DNA from 4 places in the Fictibacillus sp. NPDC058756 genome. Region 1 is predicted to be linked to each of the others. Evidence: riboswitches for the same ligand, from Rfam matches in the RefSeq annotation. Region 1 holds a riboswitch; each other region holds the start of a gene.
What was found. A riboswitch is a leader RNA that binds a small molecule or an ion and turns the genes downstream of it on or off. The one in region 1 is predicted to bind cyclic di-GMP.

Region 1 (7,721 bases):
ACCTGGCCATAAAGACAGACATTGAAACAATCCAATTTTCAAAGCTTGTTTATAAGTCATGTCATCAAGGTCTGCCGCATTAACCCCTTTTTTATTCTGCACCTTCTCAGCAATCAGCATTAAAAATCCGCCGATAACAAGTCCGACAATGACTGTTTTAGGAGAGAACAGATGCGCCTTAATAAAATCATGAACAAGAAGTCCAATGATTACAGCTGGCATTATTGCAATAAAAATATGTCCGAGGTTTAAGCTGTTTTCCTTTTTAGCCATTTTGCCGACACCCAGTAAACTCCAAAGGCGATTCCAGTACAGAACAACTACAGCCAGAATGGAACCAAGCTGAATAACAATTTCAAAAGTCTTTGCTTTGTCTCCCGTAAAATCTAGCATATGTCCCGCAACAATTAAGTGACCAGTTGACGAAACCGGAAGAAATTCTGTAATACCTTCTATAATACCCATTACGATTGCAACCCAAAGAAACATACATTCACCTTCACTTATTTTAAATTCATGAAATCTATTATAGTCGAGAAGAAGAGTATTGTCATATTCTTTTTCTAGTTAATTATGTAAGATTTTGTACAAATGAAAAAAGATGGGGAAGAGAACCCCATCTTCATTAGTTGATGATTGTAATATTTACGTTCTTTCTGCCCCAGTTGACAGCGTCTGAGTAGTTCTGCATATATACATCAATTTCGTTCCCGTTGATGCCTCCGCCTGTATCAGCTGCTACAGCATAACCATAGCCTGGTACATATACAACTGAACCCATTGGAATTACATCTGGATCAACTGCAATTACTTTTGCGTAAGGAATCTCTTTAAGGTTTGTCCCGCTTGAAGTAGTTCCGCTGCAGCCTTCGCAATTTGCTGTGTAAGCTGTTGCTGCGACAGTCATACCTTTTCTTTGAATATTGTTTTGGATACTATTAAAAGTTTGCTGCCCTGCAATACCATCTACTGATAACCCTTTAGCTTTTTGGTATTTAATAACTGCATCTTTAGTGACTGGACCATAATATCCTGTTGTTACAGCAAAATCAAAATATCCCATGGCTTTTAATTTGCCTTGAAGTTCATAAACATCATTGTCCCATGTACCTGGTCGAAGAGTGTGATCACCCATTGCTGCAAATCCGCTAACGGGAGCAGAAACGAGCAATCCGAATGCCATAGCTCCTGTAATTACCCATTTTTTTATCATAATAACTCCTCCTAATATGTATAATTGGTTAAATACGCCTCGGTTGCCAATTATACTAATCGAATATGACAGAAGCATTAGGAGAAGATAACAAAGAGATTACAATATTATTTTTATATAATAATAGGTAAATTAGTAAGTATATGGATGAGAGGTGGAGTAAGCTAAAAAATGATAGAGGTTTTTGCGGTTCTCGACAAATTTCCCAGGAAATAGACAAGGATTGTTAATTATCGTTCCTTTCATCATTCCATTCATCAAGACGGTTTAATAACTGATCTAGTTCTTGACTGCATATAACTGTTTCCTTCGCTGTAAGCCCATACGTTTTTCCAAGACAAAGCAAGACTTCGCGTTTTTCTTCAATTAATTGTAGCAGCATGGATTATTCACAACTTTCATGAAAGATTTTGTCTCAATAAATATGCATTATTTTTAAGAAAAGAAAAAGGGTTTCGTGGAAAGAAGTGATAATGTTACAAGATTCAACAACAATCGATGATAATATGTCGATTTATCTGAGTATCCTGTTGACTATTTTTTGAAGGGGGAGGGAAATATATAGGTAGAGAAATAGTTTGAGAGGAGAACAATATGCATCACTCGTTGAATATTGCGTTCATTTTATTGGCTGTAGCGGTTGGTGTAACTGCCTTGGCAAAGAAAATAAAAAAACCTTATCCAATTGCACTGGTGGTAGTAGGAGCGATCATCGGTCTTGTACCTCTTCCGGCTATGGACCCTTTAAAAGAAATTGTTGAAGAGGGTTACACATTTCAATTTATTATCATTTCGCTTTTGTTGCCTACTTTACTAGGAGAAGCAAGTTTGAAACTTCCATTCAGCCACTTGAGGGAAAATGCAAAAGCTATAGGTGCATTGGCAGTTGGAGGAACCTTTCTTACCTTTTTGATTATAGGTGCTGGATCTTATTACATATTAGATTTGAGTCTTCAAACGGCTTTTGTATTTGCTGCTTTAATGAGTGCGACAGATCCCGTATCCGTTTTAAGCATTTTTAAAACTCTTGGAGTGAACCGAAAACTTTCAACTGTAATTGAAGGAGAAAGTTTGTTTAATGATGGATTAGCAGTTGTTTTTTTTATTATTGCCTCAATCTACCTGCCTTCTTATATTGAAATGGGTGCAGGGGGAATACTGGCTGCTGTTCTGATGCTTTTTAAAGTTGCGATCGGCGGTGCTATTGTAGGTGGAGGATTAGGATATATTTTTTCAAAGTTTACGAGCTGGTACGACGATTACCCGCTGGAGATTTTGTTTTCTATACTATTATTTTATGGCAGCTTCCTAATCGCAGAGTCCATACATGTATCGGGGGTAATTGCTGTTGTAGTTGCAGGTCTCGTCTTCGGAAATTATGGTGCCAAAATAGGGATGAGTCCAACTACTAAAATAAATATACATTCTTTTTGGGATGTTTTAGCGCTGTTTGCGAATTCACTAGTGTTTCTGCTTGTAGGATTGGAAATCGCCTATATCGATATCAATGATAAATGGGGATTAATTGCAGCAAGTATTCTTTTAGTGCTTTCTGCAAGAACGGTGGCAGTATACACCTCAATGCTGCCTATAAAAGGTATACCAGCAAAATGGAAGCATGTGCTTATTTGGGGCGGACTAAAAGGATCTTTGTCAATCGCTCTTGCGCTAAGTTTACCAGGAGATTTTCCGGGTCGGGAAAATATTATTATTTTAGCATTCTCTGTCGTTTTCTTTTCTTTGTTAGTACAAGGGATGACAATCTCCTCATTAATCAACAAACTGAACATAAAGGGCCCAAATAAAGAAAGAACAGAATATGAAGAGGCAATGACCGCTGTTCATAGATATGATTACGCAATAGAAAGACTTCATCAGTTAAAGAGCGAGGCTGTTATTTCCACAATCGTTTTTGAAAGAATGAAAGCATTGTATGATCATAAACAAAAGGAAGCGAAAGAAACACTGGATGTGATGTATGAGGAGCACCCCGAGTGGAGGAAGAAACAAGAACATATTGCTTCAATTGAGGCTCTGTATGCAGAACATGAGGCGATTAAAAGATTGCTAAGAAAAGATATGATATCCAGCCAGCTTGCAGAGGAAGAAATCGAGCGGATTATTGATCATATTGAACAGAAGAAAAATAAATATTATGAAGAAGAAATTTAAAAAATGGCCAAAATAGGCCATTTTTTATATGTTTTCTTGTCTTGATAGAGTGAATTGATTGAGAAGCTGATCGAGCTGCTGACTGACTTTAACTATTTTTGGATGTGCCAGTTCATGGTTCAGCTGGAGTGAAGTGCGATACAGCTCTTCTCTTAATAGGCTAATTCGGTCTTGAATCGTATGCTCCTTCATATGTATATCTCCCTTGCAATTATTACCGACGAAGGAGTTCATTCGGCAACTGGCTGGCATATCATTTAAAAGACTTAGCCCCTGTAGCTTTGCGTCCTTCTCTTTCGAAAAGTTTGCCCTTTCGTCGATTGATTCAATAAGTATAGCAGAACGTTTTTACAAAAAAATACAAAATGATACAACAGTATAGTTTTTCGTAGGTGAAAAATTATTCTATTACTAATGATATCGGACGAGACATTAATAAGTTTAAGAGGAACAAAGTTGTTTTTTTGGTCAACTTAAGGAATTTCCTTTAAAATAGAAATGATATGCAATGAATGAGCAAACGACTAATTTGCTATAATTGGTAATAACAACTTGAAGGAGGGGAGACGGAATGAAGCAACCAGAGGAAGACGATGAAAGAAATCGTACACAATATGATTCCCCTGAGAAGAAAGTTCAAAATACACATTCGGTTCAGTTGTGGCGTGAGTATTTTTCAGAACGATTCGAGACATTCGAAAAACGGAAAATGCAAACCGTCTCCTTTCGGGATCTTGCTGACGGAAAAGATACGAGCTACACATTTGTTCATATCTACCGCGATTATTATCCCGCACTCTTAAATGCTGGACAATTTTTTGATGAAGATATCGCATTGCTATATAGATATCATGTACAAATTGAAACGCTTATCCGCTTATTTTCGTTTGAAGCACAATATGGGATAGCTACTTATATGCAGGCGAACTTTGATGCTACAGTTGAAAAATTATCCGATCAAATCTATGTGGCATTAAAAGAAATGAATAGTGAAAAACTTCTAAATGAAAATAAAAAACTCGTCGAAGAGAGTCTCCGAAACTTTCAAAGTCTTTATGAGATCCCTCCTAAATGGGGTTATTTATTATTTTATCTTTTTCAGATCAGCTGGTCTCTACTTTATTATGAGAGAACATGGATCGAAAAATATGAAAAACAATTGCTGGAAGAAAAAGAATCTGGCAAAGCATCTCAAATGCTTGAGCTTGCTCTCGTGCATTTTGCTTTTGCACGCCAGCAGGATGATCTTGCTTTTGAACGTTTGGGTCAGAATGATAAGAAAGTGGAAATGGTGCATTACCTTGTCTGGATGAAACTTTTGGTTGATAAGCAGGAATGGGAGCGTCTTTTGTCATGGCTTCTTTATTTGAAACCAAATTTCCTGGATGGTGTCAGTTCTTATTATTATCATTCAGATGCTCGTGAATTTTTCCACGAATACCTAAATTATTTCTGGAAATACGCACAGCATACAGGTGACGAAGAACAGTATGAAGAAATGCTTATTGAGTTCCTGCCGATCACTTTCTATGAGTACGGCGAATATTTAATGGTAATCGGTGAACATGAGAGATGGGTGGAGCTTCAAGTAATCATGGGCTACTCACCAGAGCTCATTCAGCGAAAGGATTTAAAAGAAGTTCTTTCTTTTGAAAAGGAAACGGTTTTGCCGATCTATCATCAAACGATTGACAGGCTGATTAATGAACGGACAAGAAAATCATATCAATCGGCCATAAAGCATTTAAAAACGCTCCGGACAATTTACTTTGATATTGGTGAAGAAGAACGATTTTCTCTATATATTGAACAAATTGCAACGATCTATGGACGGTTAAGAGCGTTTCAGGAAGAGTTAAGGAAAGGAAAGTTTATTTCATGATCGATACAAGCAATCTTTTACTTCACGCAAAATGGCTTCATGGAAATATGGTTTTATGGGCCACTAAAGATAAGAAAAGAGTGCATGTGAACGATTGGAAACCTCTTTTATTTACGTGGCATCAGCCATCTTTTTATGGGACGCTGCTCGATATAGATGACGATCAAAATATATATATAAACGCGGGAGAAGCTTTTGTGCTGTTCAATCGCTATCCGGATTTTTTTCTTTCTGAAAATACGTGGGAAAAAGATGCTTGGCAAGTGGTGAAAGAAGCAAATCATTTTGATAAATTAATTAAATCCGATCTCGTGTCTCCTGACTTTGAAGCTTGGAAATCAGGTGAATGGTCATGGAAAGCTGAGGGTAAACGCATCGAGTCTCCTTGGATAAATGAGGCTCTTTCAACTTTGCCTGATGCTGGCTATTCAGCAATGCCGTCATCTTTTAACAAAGAACTGGTTAGAGGTAATTCAAGACAGATAATCTCTGCCTTAGGGCACTTGGATGAAGAAGAATGGCTGATCAAAATCGGCTGGAGGGAAGATCCTAAACCTTTTAAACTGATTTTTGAATTATCCGAGCCTGCTGATGAGAAAGATAAGGATATATGGAACCTGAATGTCTTTCTTCAGGAAAAAGAAGATGGTATTCGTGTTCCCTACAAAGGAAAAAGCACTCTCTTGCCTGATGAATGGAAACCTTATCTAACTCTGCTGGAAAGTGATATGGAGCTTGTTTCTAAGCTTATATCCTGGCTTAAGGTTGACAGCCGTAAAGAAATTAAAGAAGAAATTACGGAAAAAGAAGCATGGGATTTCCTTACTTTAAAAAGTGATCTACTCCGCCAGATAGGTATATCAAGTATTCTTCCCGAATGGTGGCAGACGGTTCAGGAACTGCAGCCGAAAGTTAAAGCAAAAATTAAGACTAAACCGCAAACTGGTGGCGGAGCGCCGTCCTTTTTAGGGTTAAATGCAATTATGCAGTTTGACTGGCGGCTTTCTACTGGAGATGAAGAGCTATCGGAGGAGGAATTCCGCAAGCTGGTCGATGGCAGCAGAAGGCTTGTCCGCAGGAATGGTCAATGGTACAGAGTAGATCCTGAATGGATGAAACAAGTCCGGCACCTCATCAAAAACGTGGACCGTACTGGCATTCAGTTAAAAGATGTATTAGAGCAGCATCTTTTAAATATGGAAACAAACCCTGCTGATGATGAACTTGATGGTATTGAGTTTGAAGGGCCAATGCTTGATATGGAATGGGGTGAGCCGCTCAATCTGTGGATGGATCAGCTTTCTGAAATCAAAACGATACCTGTTGAGCCAAAAGCTGAAAATCTGCAAGGAACACTTAGAGATTATCAAAAGACAGGAAGCTCCTGGATGTATTTTCTTCGAAAGTTTGGGCTTGGCGGATGCCTTGCAGATGATATGGGACTCGGTAAAACAGTCCAGACAATCGATTATTTTTTAAAGGTAAAAGAAAAAGGGGATCTGGAAGGCACCTTTTTATTGGTGTGTCCTACATCTGTTATTGGGAACTGGCAAAAAGAACTTGAGCATTTTTCTCCTTCCTTGACAGTTGGTTTGCACTACGGCTCTAACCGGAAAAAGGGAGAAGACTTCGAGGCATGGTATAAGAATTACGACGTTGTCATTACTTCATATACAACGTGTCAGCTTGATTTCACCGAAATGGGTGGAACGTTTTGGGAAACAATTGTCCTCGATGAAGCTCAAAATATCAAGAACAGCTACACAAAGCAGTCCAGAAGTATACGCAAGCTGAACGGGCGTCACAAGATTGCATTAACAGGAACACCTGTTGAAAATCGTTTGCTTGAACTTTGGGCGATATTTGATTTTCTTAATCCTGGTTATTTAGGAAGTGAGCCCTCTTTTCAGAAGAAGTTTGTCCTGCCGGTCGAAAAAGAAAACGATAATGTGAGGCTGCAGCAATTAAAGAGACTTGTTCAGCCATTCTTACTCCGGCGTACGAAGGCAGATCCTGCTGTTCAGCTGAATCTGCCTGAAAAACAAGAAATCAAAGAATATTGTCCTCTAACAAAAGAGCAGGCTTCTTTATATGAAAGACTTGTTCAGGATACATTCGAACAGCTTGAAAAAGTAACGGGCATGCAGCGTCGCGGCTTGCTGCTCGCTATGCTAGGAAAACTAAAACAGATTTGTGATCATCCTGCCCTTTATACGAAGAATGACAAATTAACAAAGCTAGAGGATCAATCAGCTAAATTTTCCAAGACGATTGAGCTCCTTGAAGCCATTTTAGAAAAAGATGAAAAATGCCTAATCTTTACCCAGTTTATATTTATGGGTGAGCTGATTAAGAAGTACGTAGAGAAGAAGTTTGGAAAACCTGTTTTGTTCTTACATGGAAGCTTATCGAAGCAAAAACGTGATGAGATGATAGACAGTTTCCAAAATGGGG
Region 2 (7,721 bases), 2.7 Mb from region 1:
ATATTTCCCTCAGTAAGTTGTTCGGAAACTTTATGAAGAAAGTAAGACCAGTTTGTAATTGTACCATCAACTATTGTTGCCAGTAATTCATTTGTGAATTTTTTATATGTAGTAAATTCACTAGCGGCATCAGCATTTGCCATAATGTCCTTCACCATTGGTACATATTGAATTCCTATCGCTAGATTCGAACTCAAATAACTTTTTAAGTTGTCATAAAATATATCTGATTCGGCAATATCAAGGTCATACAACCATGGTGTAGATCGTCTAACTTCATAAATAAAACCCCAGACAAAAGGATGGATTGAATTAATTTTTTCTTTATAAGGTTGGGGTAATTTTTCAATAGCTTGTCTTACCAAAGCAATATTGTAATCAGGTTCTGTTCCACCATGACCTTCTCTATATTGTGTATATTCGTTATCAATCATTTGATGAAGAAAATCATCATACAAATTTTTTACTGCTTTATCTACAAAAGGAATAATGTATTTTTTTGAATTCAATGCGGTAAAATATTCAATGTATGTGGGAGTAGTTTGTTCGTCGTGGATTAAGCTACCTGATTGTTTTTTTATCAGAAGAATGAAAATATCAGATTGCATAACCATATCTACACAAGTTTGAAGTTTATCTTCATCCCAAGGTGCGAAATTCTCTTCAAAAAGTAAAGGTTCGTGTCCTGCTTCTCTTAAAACACGTCCAACATTAGTTCTAAGTGACTTGAGATCATCTTCGTATGCAGAACTTATAAATATCTTTGCCTTTTTTGCCATCGATATACCCTCCCTTCATTAGATAAATTATAACATATTTTACCTTTTTTGTTTTTTGAAACTTTTAATTTTCATTAATATTAAGCCAATATAAAGATGGTTTAGGAAGTGTAAAGTCTCCGTTATGACTTGGTAAATTCCGTCTTTTCGGGTTTTTTTCGTGATATATTCTGAGCAGGGACAAACAAATCCCATACTCATGCAAATCATAATGAAAATCCGAAGGGAGCAATTTAAGATGAGCAAAACGTTTATGGCGAAAATCGGAGCATCTCTTTTGGCAATTATGTTAATCACTGCATGTAACAACCAGGAAGACAACACGGAAGAAGAAACAAACACGGAACAAACTGAAAATCAAGATGAAGAAACATCAACAGAGGAAGGTTCTATTGAAGAAACTACAACAGATGAGGAATCAACTGAGGAGTCAGCTGAATAAGATATAAAAACGGACCAGGCCTCTACCTTCCAGAGAGGACCTGGTGTTTTATTTTTGGGGAGGGAGCAAGGTTGCTGGTAATAAAACCTCGTGTCGAAAATCGCGTATTTTTAAATAAAGTGCGATTTTTCATTTTAACGTGCGATTCCAGGCCGCTAACCTGTGATTTTATAAAATAACGTGCGATTATGTGTAAAAACCCTGCCAAACTTTTTCGGCAGGGTTCATTACGATTCTTTGTTCTTGCCTTTATTCTCTTTATCTTTACCTTTTTCATCGTCTCCACGGTCATTTTTACGATCATCATTGGCTTTTTCTTCTTTATGATCATCATTTTTTCCGCGATCTTCGTTTTTAGCTTCCTCTTTTTTAGGCTGCTCTTTCTTTGGCTCTTCCTTCTTCGGCTGTTCCTTCGCTGGAGGAGCTTCTTTCTTCACATCTTCTTTTTTAGGATGTTCTTTCTTGGGCTGCTCTTTTTTAGGAGCAGGAACAACAGGCTGCTTCTTTGTTTGCTTTTCTTTTACAGGTACTGCTGTTACAGAAGCAGTGTCTTCATCAACTTCTGTTGTGTCACCAGCTGGCTCATCCGCTGCAGGCTCCTCAGCTTCTGGCTCTTCCGCTTCAGGTGTATCGGATGAAGGATCTTCTTCCTCAGTGGACTCATCATCTTCTTTATTCTGCTTCTTCTCATGCTTTGCTATTTTCTTTTCTAGCTTTCCAAACGCTTTAACAATATTTTTCGAAAGTGCTTCTTGTGCTTTTGGGTTATCAATCTTTTCAAGAGCAGTCATTAACGCTACGATATTTTGGAAAAACTTTTTCTCAAGCTCGGTAGTAGTGTCTTCTTCCTCTTCAGCTGCTGAATCTTCTTCTGCAGCTTCTTCGTCACCAGTTTTACCGTCTACTGTGCCTTCTTCAGCAGGTGTTTCCTCGGCTGCTTCCTCTTCGGTTACATCTTCAGCTGTTTCTTCTTCAGAAGCTTCTTCCTCTATTTCAACAGCTTCCTCTTGCTGAGCGATCGCTTCTTCTAAAAGCTTTGTTGCGCCTTCAACATCACCGTCTTGTAAAAGGACATTTGCTTCTTTAATACGTTCAGCTGCAAAATCAGCCAAAAGTTTCGCTTCTTCATAGTCATCTGTCGTTACAGCCAGCTGGATTTTCTCCATCATGATTTTTACAAAATAAAAGAAATCTCCAGGTACTAAGTCTGGTGCTTCTTCTTCAGATGGTTCTTCATCTGCAGGCTCTTCGGATTCAGCAGATTCCTCAGTCACCGTACCATCTGTTGTATTTTCATCCTCTGGTGTTGTCGCCTCGGTTGTTTCATCTGTTTTCGTTTCTTCAGCGGGTTCATCCACTGGTGTTCCAGCGCCTGTGTTAGCAAAAACGGACGGTCCAAACCCAGTTGTTGCAAGTCCTAACGCTAAAAATGAACTTAAAATTTTCTTCACTTTCATTCTCCCTTTCTTATTTAAAGAATTGGAAAACAATAAAAAGACACACTCATGCCGTTTGGCGGAGTGTGCTCCGAAAAAACGGCAGCTGGCAGGCATTACACGGTGTGCAGAAGCCCCTTTAGCTTTGCGTCGCTATGTTTCCATAGGTTTGCCTTTATCCTTTTACGTTTCCATTATTCGTGATTCATGCATTATATCGGTTAGAAGTGATTTAGTTATAAAGGTTTTAAGGAAAAATGAGAATATTTACCTATTTATTTACAGCCTTATCAGCCGAATGGCGCATTTTCCAATAAAAGAAAACATGGGATAATAATTGAAATGAAAGCGCTGACTTAAATGGTTTTGTGCAAACGCTTTCGCTTATTTGCACAACATTTTAAAAGGGGGATAAAAAGTGAGGAATAAACAATCGCGTTACGCAGTTTCATGGCTTTTATTATTTACGATGATTTTGCAAACGTTTGCATCTGCACTGCTTATACAGCCAGCGAAAACGGCAGCTGAAGAAAGAACAGTGACCCTCGTTGGCAGCCTGCAAAACGAACTTGGCGGATCTGGTGAATGGAATCCAGCTGATCCTGCAACAAAGATGGAGCTGCAGCCGAATGGAAAGTACAAGCTGACAGGCACTCTCCCAGCTGGCACGTACGAATACAAGATAGCCATCAACGGTTCTTGGGATGAGAACTATGGCGTTGACGGAAAAGCGGGTGGTGACAACTACAAACTTACTCTCGATTCTGAAAAAGAGGTAACGTTTATGTATGACGACACGACGCATAAAGTGACAATTCCTGAACCACTTCCGGAAGAACAGACTCCTCGTATCGTCGGAGACATCCAGCCGGATATCGGAGCTGGCGGTGAATGGGCACCTGGGGAATCAACGGCACTTTTACAAGATGAAGATCTAGACAATGTCTACACATATACAACACAAGTACCAAATGGAAAGCACGAGTTTAAAATTGTGCTCGGAAACGACTGGAGTGCCCCTGCATATCCAGCCAACAACTTTGTATTAAACGTTATAAAAGAAGATGAAATTACGTTCTTTTATAACCATGACACAAAAGAAGTGTACACGAACTATGATCCGGGATTGCCGGACGGCAGCGTGAACGGGGACAAGCTGTACCATGAGACGTGGAACGAAGCATTCCGTGCACCATTTGGAGCAATCAAAGTGGGTGAAGACGTAACACTGCGCCTTCAAACGAAAAAAGGTGACCTGACTGGCGCCAAATTATACTTGCGAAATTACAACTCTGGCAGCACGACTGTAAAAGATATGGAGAATGCCGGATGGACAACGGTTAACGGTGAAGAAATCGAGCTTTGGGAAGCCACTGTTAAACCTGAAGAAAAAGGCGTTTACGGATATAAATTTACGGCACGTGATGGAGATGCTGTAAAAGAATACGGTGAGGACACTGCGGAAGGCGGAAAAGGTGCGGTTGCTGACTCGAACGCTGGTCTTTTCCAAATAACCGTTTACGATCCTTCTTATAAAACACCAGACTGGATGAAGGAGTCTGTTGTGTATCAGATTTTCCCTGACCGTTTTTTCAATGGCAACAAAAAGAACGATACAGCAAAAACAACAGCGCGCGGTGAAGAACCTATCGAACATCAAGAGTGGAGCGAGCTTCCGGACAACCCGCGTCAAGCTGAAACAGAAGGATACGAAGGCGACGAGATCTGGTCGAACGATTTCTTTGGCGGTGACATCGCCGGTGTTCAGAAGAAACTGGACTATATTCAGTCTCTTGGCGTAAACACGCTCTACCTGAACCCGATCGCATATGCGGCATCGAACCACAAATACGATGCGACGGACTACAAAGCGATCGATCCGATGTTCGGGACACCTGAAGAATTTAAAGCTTTTACAAAAGAACTGAAAAAACGCAAGATGCACCTGATCTTAGACGGCGTGTTCAACCACGTTGGTGACGACTCGATCTATTTTGACCGTTACGGAAAATACGATACGGTTGGTGCTTACGAATATTGGGCGAGCATCTATGACCTTATGAAAGAACAAGGCTTAACAGAAGAAGAAGCGAAGAAACAAACTGAAGAGAAGTTCACAGCAGAAGGACAGAAATTCAGTTCATATGGCTTCCACAATTGGTTTAACATCGAAAACGATAAGGTGAACGGCGTATATAAATACCAGGCGTGGTGGGGCTTCGATTCACTTCCGGAGATCAAATCCATTCCTGGAGAAGCAGTAGACTATGATTCTGAACTCAACAATAAGCCATTCGCAGACTACATCATGTATGACGAGGATTCTGCGGCAAAATCTTGGCTGGACCGCGGTGCATCAGGCTGGCGCTTGGATGTCGCGAACGAAGTAGATACTGAGTTTTGGAGAGAGTTCCGTGACGAACTGAAGGAAGGTAAGAAGGATGATCCGCTGATCCTTGGCGAGATCTGGGATGATGCTTCAGAATACTTCCTTGGCGATCTTTACGACTCTGTTATGAACTACCGTTTCCGCGGTGCGATGATTGATTACTTAAAGAACGGAAACGCAAAGGGTGCTGAAGATCAGCTTAACGCTGTATTTGAAGATTACCCGCAGGAAGCATTCTATGCGCTCATGAACTTAATGGGGTCGCACGATACACCTCGTGCAGCATTCGTGCTTGGCAACGGCACAGATTCCTATGAGCGTGCTGAACTCGACCCGAACTACAACCACGAGCTTGGCGTAAAGCGCTTGAAGCTTGCGGCAATTTTACAGATGGGCTATGCCGGGGCACCGACCGTTTATTACGGAGATGAAGCTGGTGTTACAGGCTCAAAAGATCCGGATGACCGCAGAACATATCCGTGGGGATCTGAAGATAAGGATCTTGTGAAGCATTATCAAGCAATCGGTAAAGTGCGCGCTGATTATCATAATCTGTTCAGCTATGGCGAACTGAATCATCTATATGCTGAAAAAGATGTGCTTGCTTACACGCGTACTGATAAAAAGAACGCAGCGGTCGTGATCACAAACCGCGGCAGTGAAGAAAAAACAGTTGAGCTGGATGTGAAGAAGCTGATCGTAAACAACGTGAAGCTGACTGATCAGCTCGATAAAACATACAAAGCAAGCGTGAAGGACGGAAAGCTTACTGTTACGGTTCCGGCGATGACGGGACGCATGCTAGTGTCTGACAAGGGACAGAACTTAAAGAGCCCTGAAGCGGTAACGAACGTGAAGGCAACGGAAGCTAGCCACTCAGTATCGCTGACATGGGAAGGCGACTCGAGAAGTTATGCAGTCTACCAAACGACAATCTCTGGTGCTTTTTATGAAAAGGTAGCAGAAACAAAAGATCATTCTATCAAAATTGATGGCTTAGATAACGGCCGCAAATATTATTTTGCAGTCGTTGCCATTGACAAAGACAATAACGAATCTGTGAAAACAGAATCGGATGCTGCAATCCCGCACGTTGCTTTAAAAGAAGGAAACTATGAGATTGCTAATGTAACGGAGCTTCAAAACGGTGTGATCGATCTTTCCAAAGTACAAACTGTTTCAGCTGACATTTTTATAAAAGGTGAAACAGAAAGTGATTTAGCGGAAGGTCTGCAAGCAACACTTCAAGTGAAGGAACCAGGCAAGGACACATGGACATCACATCAAGCAAGCTACACAACGCAAAACGGCGAGTTCAACAGTTTCAGCGGTACATTCCTGCCGTTTAACGAAGGAACTTACGATTATCGTTATGCGTTTTCGACAGATCTAGGAAGAACGTGGATAACTAGTGAAGCAAAATCCGTAACGTTCACAAAAGGTGACGACACAACGGCTCCGGCATCTTCTGTTACACTGGAGGAGCCGGCTCAAGAATCCGGACAAGTGAACCTGAAGTGGTCAGTTGAAGGAGCGAACGAGCCATACTTGTTCACCATTGTCCGAGACGGAGAAGTGATCGATCAGATCCTGGATACGAATGCAACGGCTTACAAAGACATGAACGTGACAAACGGCAAATCGTATTCATACGAAGTGCACATCTACGACAAAACGGGTAACAGCGTGAAGTCGAACGCGGTAACCGTAACGCCTGACCTTGTGATGGTAAAAGTAACGATGAAAGTAAACGCACCAGCTCATACACCACAGGGCGTGGACATTACGATCCCGGGCAGCAAGAACGGCTGGAACACAGGTGCGTGGAAGATGACGCGCGGTGGTGCTGTAACGAACGATTATGAATACACGTTTGAAGCGCAAGAAGGCGAAGTCATTACGTACAAGTACGCGAAGAACAGCTCGTGGGATCAAGAAGGGCTTGCTGACCACACGCCAGCTAACCCGAACGATGATGACGTGAGCAACTACGGCTATGGCGCTCCAGGAACGGATCTGAGCTTTGTCGTCACGAACCAAGGCGGCAACGAGATGGTTGTTCAAGATAAAATCCTGCGCTGGATCGACATGCCGGTTGTCGTAACATCTCATACAGACGGACAAACCGTAACATCTGACACAATCACGCTAAAAGGAAATGCGATTAAAGAAGGCGTGATGACGATCAACGGTGAAGCAGTCACGATCAATGAGGACATGACGTTCTCACATACAGTTAACTTGACTGATGGAGAGAACAAGCTGAACATCCATATCGAACCGTCAGAGGAGAATAAATCTACTATCTTTAAAAACGATGGTGGGGCAATTGGCAAGAACACGAAAGATATTACATTAACTATTAATAAAAATTAGTAAAAGAAGAGATGCCACTGGACTAGAGTTCCAGCGGCATTTTTTTTATTTTTTATACTTCTCCAATATCGACTCTGCAACCGACTCCACATCTCCATTACTCTTTTTCGCCTCAGCATACCTTTCATAATCCTCAGCAGAAACCTCTAACAAAAAGCTCTTCGGGAAAATATAAGGCTTCCCCTGATCCTGCTCGTCCAGGTTGTTCATCACTTCGAGCTCATCTTCGTTTTCTTTGTTGCGGCTAGGATCATAAACAAACATCTTCCCATACTCTTCTTCCACACTTTTATTCACGT
Region 3 (7,721 bases), on a different contig from region 1:
CGCGTTTTTACTTGAACGCTCATATGCATTAGAGTTGATTTTGTTTTGAAGAGATTTGTTTTCTTTAACTTCTTCTGTATCTTCAGATTCTTCTTCGTCAGAATTTTCTTCATCAGAATCTTCGTCTTCTTTTACTGCATCTTCGTCAGCGATTTCATCTGTGTCTTCTTCTTCTTTTACCGGATTATCTTCATTTTCCTCTTGGATCTCTTCCGTGTCAGAGTCATCATCGTCTTCTTTCACAGCTTCTTCATCAGAGTCCACATCAGTATCCTCTTCGTTGCGAGTTGCATCCTCTTCTTCAGCTGCAGTTTCATCCGTTTTACCTTCATCACTGTCTGCTTCAGGGATTTCAATTTCAATTACTTCAGTTTCCTCTTCCTCAACTGGAACTGTAACCTCAGTTGGTTCCTCTGTTACAGGCTCAGTTACTACTGGCTCTTCTTTTTCAGCAGGAACAGGATAAATAGCTGAGTTAGGAGCAGCATGTTCCTTTGCATTTTCACTTGCATGCTCTGCACCTTGAGAGTGACTCTTATCTTTAACAGGCTTTTCAGCTTTTGCAGGTTTTGCTGCTTTTTCAGCCTTAACCGGCTTTTCAGCTTTAACTGGCTTTTGAACTTTTACAGTAACTTTAGATGGTTTTGCATACTTCTCATCCTTAGCTTGTACTTGTCCTTGAGATGCTTTTGAGCTTTGGGCTTTTATCGCATGCTCTGTTTTATGACCAGCCGCTTCAGCAGCACCTGTTCCTACAACTGCCGCAAGAGTTAATGTTCCAGCAAATACTAAAGATTTTACAAATGTACGGTTGACTTTTTTCATTATAATTCGCTCCTTAATTTTCAAATGGTTGATTTAATAACATCACAATATCTCCATGAAAAATTAAAGAGCAGTTTCCGGTGGCATTGATGGCGGTGCGTTCACCCATTGACTTCTCAAGAGGTCCATTCTGCTAAAATACACAGAAACTTTTTCACTATCAGCAAAGATTAACGGCAGGACCAAATTAGCCTTAACATTGGCTAAAGGCGCTCCTCCATTTCCAGCGTCCTTAGAGGATGATGAATGTGAAGAGCTTTGTCCAGCATTTAATGGTATTGCCTTTGTATCCGGCTGTACGGGAAGTTCTTTAGAAGGAAGCTCGATAGGAAGTTTTGATACAGCTTTTTCCCGCTGTTCTTTAATCTTCTTTTTTGATAGAAGGAGCTTCTTCTTTTGTTCCTCCTCTGCCGTTACTTCAGGCAGTACTGATTGGTTTATACGCGTTTCTGTATGTATGTACTTTGATGTTTCAGCCCTTTTCTTCTCGGGCTGATTTATTGGAACATTCTTTTTGAGTTGTCCTTGAGGAACTGATTTTTTTAGTCCATTCGAGTATTTTGTTTGCTGAGAAGACCTATTTTTTTCAGCAGCAGCATTCTTCTCTTTGGCTTCATACCTTTTCTCTGAACCTTTAGAGATAGATGTATCCCCTTTCATTTTCTTCGTCTTAGCTTCAGAAACTTCAGGTTTTGATACATTCTCTTTAAGAGATTCTCGGTCAGGAATATCAGCTTTTGCATTATCCTGTTTAAGATCCGATTGAGTTTTTTGTTCAGCTGCTGAATTTTGTTTATCTTCATTATTTTTCTCGGCAAATACTTCACCAGGAATAAAAAGGATGGCACCTGCGATCAAACCTTGCATAATGATGCTTGGAATTCGCACAAATTCACCTCCCTTCTTTCATCTATATAATACATCCAATTTATGTTTTATTTGTCGGTCTTTGTCCAAAATAGTCATTACTTCCTAAAGAACCATAATTTCAAAAAAAATCAAGAGGGACTTGTGTCTTAAATTGGAGAGAAGTAAATGGCTTAAACATGAAACTTTACAATAAAAAAATCGTATAGTTATATTGAAGAAAGGTAAGGAGGTAGATATTATGAGAAGTGCTAATCCTGCTTTAAAAAGTTCAACCTTTAATAAATTTGGAGGAACATCTTTCAGTAAACAGATGACATTATCAGGAACAGTTTATAAAACGTTTATTTTACTGGTCATTTTAATGGCTTCTTCCTTTTATACTTGGCATCAATATAATTTAGGGGAACCTGTAGGACATTTAATTATGATTGGTGTGATCGGGGGACTCATTTCAGCTTTAATCATTGCCTTTGTTCCTAAGACTGCCCCGCTCCTGGCGCCGGTTTATGCAGCTCTTGAAGGTTTAGCGGTAGGCGGAATATCAGCAAACTTTGAATCTCAGTTTAATGGAATCACAATGCAGGCCGCGGCATTAACATTCGGTACGCTATTTGCCTTGCTGCTCGCTTATATGCTCCGAATCATAAAAGTTACACACAATTTCAGATTGATCGTTTTCTCTGCAACAGCCGGAATTATGCTTGTTTATCTTACGAGTTTCATTTTAGGTTTTTTCGGAATCGATATTCCCTACCTTCATAGTTCAGGACCAATAGGTATTGGTATCAGTCTATTTATCGTAGTCATAGCGGCGCTTAATTTGGTTCTTGATTTTGACTTTATCGAATATGGAGCAAGCCAGCGTGTTCCCAAATACATGGAATGGTACGGTGCATTTGGCTTGATGGTAACGTTAGTCTGGTTATACTTTGAGATTCTTCACCTATTAGCAAAGATTAGACGAAACTAACAAAGAGAAGCCCGCGGGCTTCTCTTCTCTTATGAAAGGATCATTATCCACCTGTTAATCGTCCACCATCCTATGCCGATGTTAACGGCAAATAAACCAATTCTCATAACTTTATTCTGGTGGGTTATGAGCTGAGCAACATATAAAATCCCCCATAGAACGAGGATCAGAACCGACCATAACACCCCGTTTAGATCACCTTGCATAAATGCTCCATAGCTATAGATTAATGTATAGGGCATCAAAAGGATGGCTGTCAGAAAATACATCCCATGTACCGTGTGTCTGCTCACTGAACTAGAGAGCGGGGCTGATTTAACAGCTAAACTATATAATAGAGCTATTCCAATTCCAGACCCAAGGAAAAATAGAGCCTGGAAGATTTCATAAAAGAATATCGGCAAAACTTGAAGGGCATCGACCCAAAGAATTCTGCTATAAAACAGCAGCCATAGCATAGGGATGACACTGGCTATCGAGACAAAGGTATTAATTCCTCTATAGACAGCAGAACCTAGCAGCATAACACTAAAAATAAAAAACAGAGAACCTAGCAGTTTGCTGGAAAATAGTAAAAGAAAACTATATAAACAGAGAAGAACGGCAAACGCAATATGAAGAATATAATCATATTTTGAATGCTCAGCTTGTTTAAATGTACTGTAAATTGGAATCATGCTGCACCTGCCAAGTCTTGTCGTGTTTATACATTTATCGACATGTATCTATAATTACTTAAATTATTCTTTCGGCACTTTAACAACACCGCGAATGTGCCACATGTTAATAAGCTCAATTCTTTTACGGTATTGTTTTGCCTGCAGCCTTCCCTTTTTGTATCTTCTTTTTAACAGCTGCAAGTAATCTTCAATCTTAAGATGATAATCATTCATGCTTTATACCCACCCTCGCCATTTTTCTCACTGTCATATTCCCGAAAATAGTCGATTTGTAACATAAAAAAATCTAAAAGATTGCTACTTTGGAATATTTTTAGTTGAGTAGGCTTCTTTGACTAGTTGATTGGAGAGTAAGGCGCGAGACTCCTGCGTGCCAACTACCTGAATATACTTCTTGCAAGGCATGCGACGAGGAACATGCTTCGTTAGGATTTGCTTATAGACGCAGGAGCACACAAACTTACTTGATGGTAAGACTCCTAAAGGTGCAAAGCGCAAGGAGGCTCACCGCACGCCCCGCGGAAAGCGAGCATCCTGGAACAGAAATCAACATCTACAAAAGCAACATTGCTTAAGAAAAACAGGGATAGTTAGGAAAAAACAGCTACAAGGTTGCAGCTGTTTTAAAATTATTCGCCGAGTTTTTTAATTTGTGATAACAGATCATTGTAAACAGCGATATCATCCAGTAATCCGCTTTGTTCGAGCAGATCAGCATTCAGTTCCCCATCTTTTATGACTGTTAAATATTTATCAATTCCCTCTTGAAGCTTATTATTTTGTTCAATCACCTGATTGTGAACATCTTCAAACACAGAAGGCGGTGTTAAATCCCCAAACTCACCAATGTCTGATTTCATATCTTCCAGCAGCTGTTCAAGTTCTCCTCTCGCCTTTGGATCGTTTACTGCCGTTTCTGCAATTGCAGAAATCTCTTTTGAAAATTGTTGTACATCATTAATATATTCAGTAGCTTCAGGTACATAGTTCAGGCCATTCGTTACTTCATTCACTGCTGAGCAACCTGTTAATACCGTGATTGATAATATAGCGGCAATTAAAGTCTTTTTCATTTGTTTCTCCTTTTCCCTTTTATATTTGGAATGGATTTGAATTAAAAAAACGCCCCTTTTGTCTTGAGCGTCTCAATTTCTGCTTATTGTTTTATACGGCTGCTGATGCTTTAAGTTTCATTACTTTCTTAACGAGTAAAAAAGATCAGTGAACTTATCGATTACATTCTCAAATTTTAATTTTTCCTTCTCACCATAAACCTTTGATTTTAAACGTTCAGGGTTAATAGAGGACAGTTCTTTCAAATAAGCTTCAATCTTTTTTAGTACGGCATTAAAACGTTCCAGCGAAATTTCTTTTTTATACATTTTAGAATCCTTAATACGGTCTTCAAAAAGCTTCTGGAGCGTTTCATTAGAAAATTTAATATCTACTGCTTTTCTCGCTCCATATCCGTCCACGATATAAAACATGGTTGTTCCTTCTGACTTTTTGCTAGGATCAGCAAACTTTATTTCTGAAGTCAGGCTTCCGACTCTTACCTCCATTTTAAACGAACCTGAAGAAAACACCTGGTTTGGCGCAAGTGTTACAACAGGATTGTTCCCTGAAGGATTGTTTGCTGGAGGATTTTGAACTGGCGGGTTTGTTTCCTCTATTGGCAGCTCTATTTCATTCGGTGGGCCACTTTCCCCGTTTTGATTTTCTGGTTTCCCAGGTACATGTTCCTTAACGATATCTTCAATTTGGTTCCATAATAATTCCCGGACCGTCTCTAATAATCCTTCAGCAGATTTTAAATGTTTCTTTACTTGCCCTTGCGGAGAGTCTGCAAGCGATGTCTCCAGGTCATTCTTTAAACTGAGCAAAAACTTTTCAAGTGACTCAGAGACTTCTTCTTTAAAGGTATCTAAACCCATTTCAGGAGTTTCTTTCAGCTCACCTTTAATAGAATGGATAAAGTCAGCGGAGCTATCCGCTAATTCATGCCTCCAGTTGCTATAGATCCGTTCCGCTTCTTTTGCTCCTTGATGATGTTTCTCTATATCTTTTCTGGTATACGTTTTAAAAGGTTTATTTTCATGAACACTCTTTTTAAAATAGTCTTCTCTTTTATTTTCTTTATAAGGTTTCTCGGGAGGAACGGCTTCAAGATGCTGCTTTTTTACATAATTCTTTTTCAAATGCCCATAAGCAAAATGGTTTCCCCGATTATATGAAAATGCCTGTGCAGCGTGATTTACCATCTTGAAAACCTCCTTTACCGTTGATTTTTGTTTTTCTTCCTGACTTTTAGGACAAAATAAAAAAGCCCACAACAGAAGATACGATCTTCCTAATGCCGGCCGGTTGCATCACTAGCTCCACATACTTATAGATGCCCAAATAAAAAGTATGCTTCCACGCTTCCATTAATTTCAATTATCATAGCAAGAATCTTCGGCAACAACATATTTTTTCTGCTTATGAAATAAACTTCATTGACTAGTTGATTGGAGAGTAAGGTGCGAGACTTCTGCGGGATTAGCGGGATAGGTGAGACCAATCAATGTCGCAAAGCGACGAGTGGGCTCACCGCACGCCCGCGGAAAGCGAGCACCTGGAGCGGAAATCAACAACTTCCAAAAGCATCAAAGTTTACAAAACAGCCTTTAATTAATAAGAAAGGATGAAGAAAATGAGTAATAAGGATAAAGCTTATGAAGGAAAAGATGAACTGTACTTAGATATTGATAGGATGATTAACGAAGGAATGGCTGGCGGTACTGTGGCAGACACTGAAGATCTTAAACAAATCGGATATGATACTGATATTACCTCACAAGAAGAACCGCCAACAATTGCTGGTGAAAGAGAAGAAAAAGATAAATAAAGAAACAAAAGGATGCCCTAAATATAGGGCATCCTTTATAAGTTATATTACAAGGGCTTAGAAATCTCAGTAAGTGCATCTCCTGCTTTATCATTGTCTTCATGTTTAACAGCAAGGTCGCCTAATGAAACAATACCAACCACATTTCCATTATCCAGAACTGGAAGTCTGCGTATTTGATATTCAGACATTAGGTTCTTAGCCTCATCAATCGTCATATCAGGTGTCCCTGTAACAGGATCTAATGTCATAACATCACTGACTGTACCTTCAATATTCCCGTCAGCAACACATCGAATGACGATGTCCCGATCGGAAACAATCCCTTTTAGTTCCCCATTTTCAGAAACCGGAATAGAGCCTACTCCTAAACTTTTCATCAAGCCGGCAACTTTAGTAATTTTCGTATTTGGTTCACACGTCTCAATATCTGAAGTCATAATATCTCTTAATTCCATTTTATCGCCTCCTAATAGGTAATACGGTTATTCTGTACCTTTTTAAGAGGAAAGCTAAACCTTTCAACTGCAGCTCGAGCATCAATATTATTGAGCCTTTATCAGTCTGATTTTCTTTAAAACTTCTTGATACCTTTGATCAAGTCTTATTTTCTCTTCTTCATTCAAGGTTAATGAAAGCTGCCCGATTAAATCTGTCATTTCAAGTTCAAGCTTCAGTAAATGATCTTTGTGATCTGTGGTTTTTAGACCTGGCTTTTTATCGCCATTCTTATTTTCAAGATATTCCTTATAGCTCCCCTCAAACCAATATGCTTTTGGAGGCTGAAGCTCCAAAACATGCGTTGCTGCTTTTTCCATTAATCTTCTATCATGTGTTGCAAGGATAAAGGTACCAGGATACGCGATCAAGACTTCTTCTAATGCTTCTCTCGTAAACAAATCCAGATAATTCGTCGGCTCATCAAGCAATAACAAATTATAATCATTTAAGAATAGCTTCGCTAATGCGGTTTTCATCTTTTCTCCGCCGCTAAGCACCTCAACTTTTTTAAATACATCTTCACGTTTAAATAATAGCCTCGCTAATATTGTTCTTACCCAGGTTTCATCATATAAGCTGTTTTCCATGACATTTTCTAAAATACTTTTTGTCTTATCAAGAATATTGAGATGCTGATGAAAGTAACCGATTTTAAGCTGCTTCGATTTTTCGATCTGTTCATTTCCTCTATATATTGTTTCTAAAAGGGTTGATTTTCCTGTTCCGTTTTTACCTGTTAAAACAACCTTCATCCCTGGCTTTACAGTAAAAGATAGGTCAGTAAACAGCTGACGCTCGTCATACCCAACGGAAAGTTGTTTAACAGCCAGCGCTTGTTTGCCATGAATGACTGAAAACTGCTGAATATCAAAATCGATTTTAGGCTGTTCTTTTGGCTTTTCTTTCTTATCCATCATCTCGATTCTTTTTTCAATTACCTTCGAAGCTTTTTCCAAAGACCTTTTTGCGCTTTTGACCTTCATCTTCC
Region 4 (7,721 bases), 2.4 Mb from region 1:
GCTGCTTCTTATGAGGACTTGGAAATCGCACACGAGCTTGTGAAAGAAGAAGCAGATGCTGACATGCAAAAAGAGCTTGTCAAAGATACGAAAGAACTGATCGCAAAACTGAACGACTTCGAGCTTCAGCTTTTATTAAACGAACCATACGATAAAAACAATGCGATCTTAGAACTTCACCCAGGTGCGGGCGGTACGGAATCTCAAGACTGGGCGTCCATGCTGCTTCGTATGTACACTCGTTATGCAGAACGCCAAGGTTATAAAGTTGAAACGCTGGACTATCTTCCTGGTGATGAAGCTGGTGTGAAATCTGTAACGTTGAGCATTAAAGGTCATAACGCATACGGCTATTTGAAAGCAGAAAAAGGGGTTCACCGCTTAGTGCGTATCTCGCCGTTTGATTCGTCAGGCCGCCGTCATACGTCATTCGTTTCATGTGAAGTGATGCCTGAAATCACAGATGATACTGAAATCGAAATCCGTACAGAGGATTTGAAGGTCGATACGTACCGTGCGTCTGGTGCAGGCGGTCAGCACGTTAACACGACTGACTCAGCTGTTCGTATTACACATACGCCAACTAACACGATTGTTTCCTGTCAGACAGAGCGTTCTCAGATCAAGAACCGTGAACGTGCAATGAAGATGTTAATGGCGAAACTTGTACAGCGCCGTTTGGAAGAACAGCAGGCACAATTGGCTGAGATCCGCGGTGAACAAAAGGAAATCGGCTGGGGAAGTCAGATTCGCTCATACGTTTTCCACCCGTACAGCCTAGTTAAAGACCACCGTACGAACACTGAGGTAGGTAACGTGCAATCCGTAATGGATGGCGAAATCACGCCGTTTATTGATTCTTATCTAAGATCAAAGCTATAAAAGTCTTTTTTTAATAGATTGCTGTAAAATGTTGTGTATTTTCTTCATTAAAAAATTGATTGGAGCGCAAGGTGCGAGACTCGAGCGGGATCAGCGGGACAGGTGAGACCATTCCATGTCGCAAAGCGACGAGTGGGCTCATTGCACGCCCCGCGGAAAGCAAGCATCCTGGAGCGGAAATCAATTACTTACAAAAAACTTCCGAGAAATGAGCTTCGGAAGTTTTTTTCAGTCTATTTTTGTGAAAGCGTTTTTCAGAACAAGGTCGTCTTACTTTTCGGTCATTTTTTGCAATCTCCACATTTCCATTCTCGTAAATCCACACTACTTGGTACTTTAAGCCTTTATAAACGACATGAATTCCCACTTCCATCTCCATCAATGCACAGAAAAAACTATAATGTAAGTATAGACTTTGATTTGCATTTTTAATGGAGCAGCTCTTAGCAACGAGGTAGTTTATATTTATGGTATATTATACATATATTGGATGATGCGGGGTTGCTATATGAGATTTATTAAAAATAAACAGCTATTTACCTTTCTAATGTCGTTTATCTTACTTACAGCCACATTTGAAAATCAAGGATATGCAGCTATACCAATCTATGAGGTACCACCGAGCAATGTAAAGATACCCAATCAAAAAAACTTTACAGGATGGAAACAAATATTAGACAAAGGTCAAATTCTTTACGAAGGCTATCTTTTAGATGGGAAATTCCATGGGCAAGGGACGTTATATGATAATGGAGTCATTGTATATAGCGGAAATTGGTCTAACGGTAAATATGACGGATATGGAATTGCTTATTACGGTGATGGTAATAAATGGTATGATGGTGAATTTAAGAACGGTCTTCTTAATGGATATGGTATTTACTTTAATAGTAATGGAAATAAATCCTATGAAGGCAATCTGAAAGAAGGCTATAGAGAAGGGTTTGGCACTACTTATTCCACGGAAGGAATAATAGTAGAGAGCAAAGAATACATAGATTGGACCATTGTATTTATGGGAGATCCTGAAGTATCACCAGGCAGATGGGGAGTAAACACTAATTTTTCGGTGATTTTTTTTGAAGGTATGATAGGAGATACTATTATTAACCCAACTTATTTTGACACCAATGGTAACCTGGTTTTACAACCTGCAATAAAAATAGATTCGAATAAAAATTACAATATTTTTATTCAAGGAACGAATTTATCAAGTGAAAAATATAATATAAACTTGGATATTTCTAGGGTAAAGGTGAAAGTCTCAAATCGTTCACTTCAATCAGTTACCAATACTGCAACACTGATTGATAATGATGTTCCAGGCACATTTACAAAGAACTTTCAGCTTATTCTGGATATGAGTGATACAAGTACGAACTACAATGATATTGAGCAGATTGCTCGCATAAAAGATGTTACAGATTTTTCAACAACTATTACCATATCATATACAAGCTTATAACAAAGAGAGACTGCTAGAATGTAATTAGCAGTCTCTTTATTTTACAAATGTAAAATACCTGAATTTTGGTACTGGTATTAGAAAAAAGATTGAAAAATTAAATTTTTTTCTTTCCTTTATGATTTAAAGACATTTAATTAAGAAGCAATACACATTATTTTTGTAAATAATTTAATAAATTTAAAAATTTCTAAAAAATAGTACTATTTTTCTACAAAGTATGATATATTTCCCTAAGACGACAATATTTGACATTTATTGATAACTCAATGAGGAATGCAATGATTCTAAATTACGATTGGGCGCTTTAATTTAGATGAGCATGTAGCGCAACCGGCCACATTGAAAAAACGGATAAACATTTCGTTTTTTTTGTGGTCTTTTTTATTGCTCAACATGAATACAAGGAGAATCCGCATGAAAAGAAATTATAGCCTGGCAATGGTCTTTTTTCTGATACTGGGATTTTTTACACAGGTACCTGTAAAAGCAGCAAATTACGAAGGATATTATTCATCTCAAATGATTATGAATTTTAAAGGCAAGCCTGGAGATGTAATAACAAAAACACTTCGCTTTTTTAACGATACGCCTGATGAAGCACAAGCAGGTTTTGGAGTTAGAGACTTTATTTATGAGAAAAATAGTCTTATTTACGTGGAAGACAGACCGAATAGTTTTTCTGTTAATAAGTGGACAAATTTAAACGTCGATACTGTAAAGCTTCAACCAAAGGGCTATGTAGATGTTAAGGTAACTGTGAAAATTCCAGAGGAAGCAGAGATGGGAGAACACATGGCGTTACTAGAAGGATCATTTATCCCAGTAGCGGCTCAAGACTCTCAAATGAAAATAAAGACAGAAATTGCACCGGTTATTTATGTGCTAGTTACTGATAAGAATGGAAACATTAATTTAGATCAGAAATGGGATTTACTAGGTACTAAAAAGGATGTAATAAACGGGGGACACTTTATTTTCTCCGTTGAAAATAAAGGAAATGTCCATCTTGAATCTCAAGGTAATATGAAGATTACCAACATATTTACGAAAAAGGTAATTCAAAAAAAAATTCCGAGAGTAAACCTTCTTCCAAATAATAAGAAAGATATTCTAGTAAGATGGAATATTGATGATTATATAGGAATCTATAAAACTGAAGTTACATTTTCCATGGACGGAAAAAAATTCGAAAAAATTAATACTACTTTGTTTATTATTCCATGGTTGCTTGTTTGTATTTTACTTACTACAGTCTTGCTAGTAATTTTATTTATACGTATATACATAAAGAGATTAAAGAAGAAATGGTTAGCTGAAGCAGCTAATGGTCTTCTATCCACAAAAGCTTCATCTTAGTTAACCCTCTCCATCCAGCTAGGCGGAGGTTAAAATATATATAATAATTTTTAGGAGGAAACTATTTATGAAGAAGGCATGGAAAAAAGGTTTGTCAGTAGTTGGCGCTACTGTATTAGCTGCTTCTCTACCATTATACACCGAAGCTGCTAGTAATATCACGGTAAAAGGAAAAGTATTTCCAAAAGCCGGGATTAGCTTGAACTTTGACAACGTAGATTTTAATGGTACACTGGGCGCTCCAGCAACATCCGTTTACAAGTTGGGCAATGCAGCTGTAACTACACCCCAAATTAATGTTAGGTATAAAGATAATTATAATGTTGGAGTTAAAAGTTCTACATTTACTGGTACAGATGCAAGTAATAATACTATTAATTTAGATACTACTCGTATTTCTGTCCAATCAGATCAAACGGCTAAACTCTCAAGCACAGCTCAAAATATTATTTCTGGAACTGGTGATGGAACGACTTCTCAGGCTGCAACAAAACCTTTTAACATTACATTAGATCTTGCTGAAACTGGCTACACTGATACAATCAGTAACTTAGCATCTGATTTAAACCTAAATGCAACTATTACAGTATCATTTAACGGGCTATAAGATTTACAAATAGAGGGAACTGAATACAGTTCCCTTTTGATCTCTCAAAAATGTAGGTAAAAACAATGAATGTTTATGAAATTTTCAATGGTAATACAATCTATCATGAATACCAACCATTATACTGTCTAAAAGACTGTAATAAGATCTATGCATATGAGGCGCTTCTAAGAAATGAAGCAAAGATTAATCCAGACAGTGTATTTAAATCAGCAATACAGGCTAACATTCTCTATAAATTAGATACAATTTCGTTACAAAAGGCCATTGCTTCGTATTTCTTGAAGCAGTCTAATGGTTACTTATTTCTAAATATTTATATAACAACCATTTTACATCCGAACTTTTTGCTTTTTTTCGATAGCTTATGTGTCCTTTATCCTGAACTTCCAAAACGGTTATTTCTTGAAATAAATGAAACTTGTGCTGATGACTTGTGGAATATCCCATTATTAAATAAATCCATAAAAACTTTAAGGGAGTTTGGGGTTCAATTTGCTATTGATGATTTTGGGCAGGGTTCTACATCCATCAAAAGAGTGATAGAATTCAAACCTGAATGTATTAAGCTTGACCGTTATTTTGCGCAAAACTTGGCTAAGGATGAGAAGAAACAAAGATTTCTTGAGTTGTTCTATACCTATTATGGGAGTGACACACTACTTGTCCTCGAGGGGATTGAAAAGCATGACGATTTACTAGTAGCCCAGCAAATTGGTATTGCTGTTGGTCAAGGCTTTTATTTAGGAAAACCGCAGGCTTTGGAAGTTGTATAATAATTTGAATATGAACCCTTTTAACTAAATTCATTAAGTTAAAGGGTTTTTTTGTGTTTATGTTATCAAGGCACATACCAGCATTTCAGAAGAAATAGTTTTTAGGTTGCGGAACTAAGTGACATTTAAATTAAAAGAGATTTTTATCTTCAAATTCATTGGACTTAGAGGTGATGTTTGATAAACAAATTAGCTTTAAATTAAGATTACTTTTACTGCCTTTAAGCAAAGAAAAAGCCACGCATCTGGGGTGGCGGTTATCCAATAGATATATGATTAATCCACTTGTTTTTAATAGCTTTAACTACAGCTGATGTACGATCAGGAACTTCCAGCTTACGAAGAATGGAGCTTACATGGTTTTTTATCGTACTTTCAGTTACAAACAGCTCTTTTGCTATTTTTTCATTACTGTATCCCTTTGATAAATACTGAAGAACATCCCATTCTCGGTTTGTCAGTATTGCGTTTTTTAAAGTAATTTCCTTTGTGAAAATAGCATCATTTTCATGAATTTCAGGTTTAATTTCAGAAAGGTATTCTTTAAATAAGAGGGGAGTTAATTTCTTTTGTATATAAGGGGTGTTATTAAAAACCATTTCTAATCCCTCTAGTAATTCAACTTGTTCGATCTTGCTTGAAAAGTATCCCATAAATCCACATTGAAATAAATTTCTTGTTCGTATTTCATCACTGGATTCCATCCAAATTATTATTTTGACACCCTTGTTCTGAAGCAAGGTTAGAGAGTTAAGTATATCTATTGTTGAAATCTTAATATTTATTATAAGGACGTCATCTTTGTTAAGTAATCCAGAGTTGCATTTAGAAAATGTTTCGTATTCATGAACTACAGCTCCCTTGAATTGTTCCTTTATCACAAAGGTTAATTCACTTCTTATGATCGGAAAAGGATGTATAAAAAAGATACTGTTCAACGATAAGCCCCCATAATATTCAATTCACGAATACAAATTATATACATTATATGGAATTTTGTCATTAGAAATTTTATGGGATTTTTCATTTTCTTTTGAACAAGTATATAGTATATGAATAAAACCCTTTACCACGAGTTGTGTTATTGCTAATTAAATATATTAAACCGTAGCTTTTGTTTCAATGATTGCATCACATTCTACTATCATGGTTGATAATTGTTTTAATAAATCAATTTCATAAAAATTAGAAATAGAAAGCTTTCTGCCCTCTTTATCCATGTATATTCTTACCTTTGGTCGTTGGGGGTATTTTTGATTATAACCAACAACAACACCGCGTTCGCCTGTACTTAACGTAACTGTTACACCGATTGGAAAAATAGCAACTGCGCTTTTAAATGCTTCTATAATTTCAATGTCATATCTTATATAGCAATAACCATATAAAACTTCGATCGCTTCATGAGGAAGCATAGCTTTTTGTCTAATTAGTTGGTCAAATTTTTCAGCTACTGCAATAATCTTTGCAAACTGGTGGATATCATTCGTATGTAATCCTCTTGGATAACCACTTCCATTAACACGCTCATGATGTTGATAAGCACAGTGAGCAATTAATAAATGAAGCTCAGATTCTTTTCGCAGCATTTCAAACCCTATTTCGGTGTGTGATCTCATTAACTGCTTTTCTTCATTTGTAAGGTTTTGTTTGTTCAGAAGTGAATTTGGTAATTTTAGTTTTCCAATATCATGAAATAGGGCTCCAAGTCCTAAAATATGAAGTGACTTTTCAGGTATGCCTAGAGATCTTCCAATCGAAAGTGAATATAAGCTTGTGTTTAGAGAATGATCAAACATGTCGTCATAATTAATTTGCAAATGAGAAATCAAGTTCAACAGGTTATGAGAGGAGTTAAGTTCTTGAACAATTTTAGCGAAAGTATCCTTTAAATTCCAAAAGTTTTTTAACCTAGATGAGATGACAATTTTATTGGTATGTTCATTGGTTATTGTAGTGAAAACGTTGGAAATAGTTGAAATTGTTTTTGTCCGAAGTTCATATGGAATATCATCATTCATTTGAGTAATATGATCTGTTATTTCTGATTTTATATATATAAAAGGAATACGTTTTTTTATTCGATTAATATGTGATTCTGTTAATTTAGTTCCAACATTCAAAAGGAGACGGGCATCTTCATCAAAGATAGGTTTTGCTAAAACCATTCCAACTTCACAATTATTTATAGAAACAAGCCTCACCTGATTACCTACTTTCTGCTCATTCTTAAATTTCTTGACATAATGCTATTTTACTATTAAATTCGTGTTAAACATACAAAATTTTCAAAAAAAGAAAGTTTATTAAGTAATATGTACTAATAAAGAGTTATCTTTTTATTGAAAATTATCTTTTCAAGGATACACAAATTCAGAGATACACAAATTCAGAGATACACAAATTCAGATGTGAATTGACATACGATTCACATTGTTTTTTCCTTTTTATACTTCAAAAGAGAACCCGTCATGTTATACAGCCTATCTTTACGAATTAAAGACAGATTAATTTATGAATGGGGCAAAACAAGAAAAACTTCCGGAAAAAAATACTCCGGAAGTTTTTTTAGCTTATTTTTGTGAGAGCGTTCTTAGGAACAAGTTCAATCTTACTTTGTTGTGCTTTTTTT

Region 2: it holds a riboswitch for cyclic di-GMP, as region 1 does, so the genes downstream of both, ACFW35_RS01500 (DUF5667 domain-containing protein) here and ACFW35_RS15505 (aspartyl-phosphate phosphatase Spo0E family protein) in region 1, are expected to answer to the same signal.
Region 3: it holds a riboswitch for cyclic di-GMP, as region 1 does, so the genes downstream of both, ACFW35_RS17770 (hypothetical protein) here and ACFW35_RS15505 (aspartyl-phosphate phosphatase Spo0E family protein) in region 1, are expected to answer to the same signal.
Region 4: it holds a riboswitch for cyclic di-GMP, as region 1 does, so the genes downstream of both, ACFW35_RS02970 (hypothetical protein) here and ACFW35_RS15505 (aspartyl-phosphate phosphatase Spo0E family protein) in region 1, are expected to answer to the same signal.

Annotation. Positions count from the first base shown of each region.
Region 1 is NZ_JBHYPU010000001.1:3,013,335-3,021,055, reverse strand. Features, by position in the region: gene bacA (undecaprenyl-diphosphate phosphatase) at 1-489, opposite strand, end outside; gene ACFW35_RS15520 (3D domain-containing protein) at 626-1,213, opposite strand; gene ACFW35_RS15515 (aspartyl-phosphate phosphatase Spo0E family protein) at 1,440-1,595, opposite strand; gene ACFW35_RS15510 (cation:proton antiporter) at 1,808-3,385, shown strand; gene ACFW35_RS15505 (aspartyl-phosphate phosphatase Spo0E family protein) at 3,410-3,577, opposite strand; cyclic di-GMP riboswitch class I at 3,619-3,705, opposite strand; gene ACFW35_RS15500 (hypothetical protein) at 3,957-5,267, shown strand; gene ACFW35_RS15495 (DEAD/DEAH box helicase) at 5,264-7,721, shown strand, end outside.
Region 2 is NZ_JBHYPU010000001.1:295,067-302,787, forward strand. Features, by position in the region: gene ACFW35_RS01490 (DUF4062 domain-containing protein) at 1-779, opposite strand, end outside; gene ACFW35_RS01495 (hypothetical protein) at 1,018-1,221, shown strand; gene ACFW35_RS01500 (DUF5667 domain-containing protein) at 1,449-2,672, opposite strand; cyclic di-GMP riboswitch class I at 2,756-2,841, opposite strand; gene ACFW35_RS01505 (alpha-amylase family glycosyl hydrolase) at 3,127-7,422, shown strand; gene ACFW35_RS01510 (hypothetical protein) at 7,468-7,721, opposite strand, start outside.
Region 3 is NZ_JBHYPU010000002.1:177,915-185,635, reverse strand. Features, by position in the region: gene ACFW35_RS17800 (hypothetical protein) at 1-825, opposite strand, end outside; gene ACFW35_RS17795 (hypothetical protein) at 889-1,713, opposite strand; gene ACFW35_RS17790 (Bax inhibitor-1/YccA family protein) at 1,934-2,665, shown strand; gene ACFW35_RS17785 (hypothetical protein) at 2,695-3,342, opposite strand; gene ACFW35_RS17780 (hypothetical protein) at 3,406-3,558, opposite strand; gene ACFW35_RS17775 (DUF6376 family protein) at 3,975-4,418, opposite strand; gene ACFW35_RS17770 (hypothetical protein) at 4,539-5,606, opposite strand; cyclic di-GMP riboswitch class II at 5,695-5,776, opposite strand; gene ACFW35_RS17765 (hypothetical protein) at 6,038-6,232, shown strand; gene ACFW35_RS17760 (CBS domain-containing protein) at 6,280-6,690, opposite strand; gene abc-f (ribosomal protection-like ABC-F family protein) at 6,778-7,721, opposite strand, start outside.
Region 4 is NZ_JBHYPU010000001.1:614,823-622,543, forward strand. Features, by position in the region: one part of gene prfB (peptide chain release factor 2) at 1-882, shown strand, start outside; gene ACFW35_RS02965 (hypothetical protein) at 1,391-2,347, shown strand; cyclic di-GMP riboswitch class II at 2,612-2,695, shown strand; gene ACFW35_RS02970 (hypothetical protein) at 2,765-3,706, shown strand; gene ACFW35_RS02975 (hypothetical protein) at 3,774-4,313, shown strand; gene ACFW35_RS02980 (EAL domain-containing protein) at 4,379-5,089, shown strand; gene ACFW35_RS02985 (response regulator transcription factor) at 5,347-6,027, opposite strand; gene ACFW35_RS02990 (HD-GYP domain-containing protein) at 6,190-7,293, opposite strand.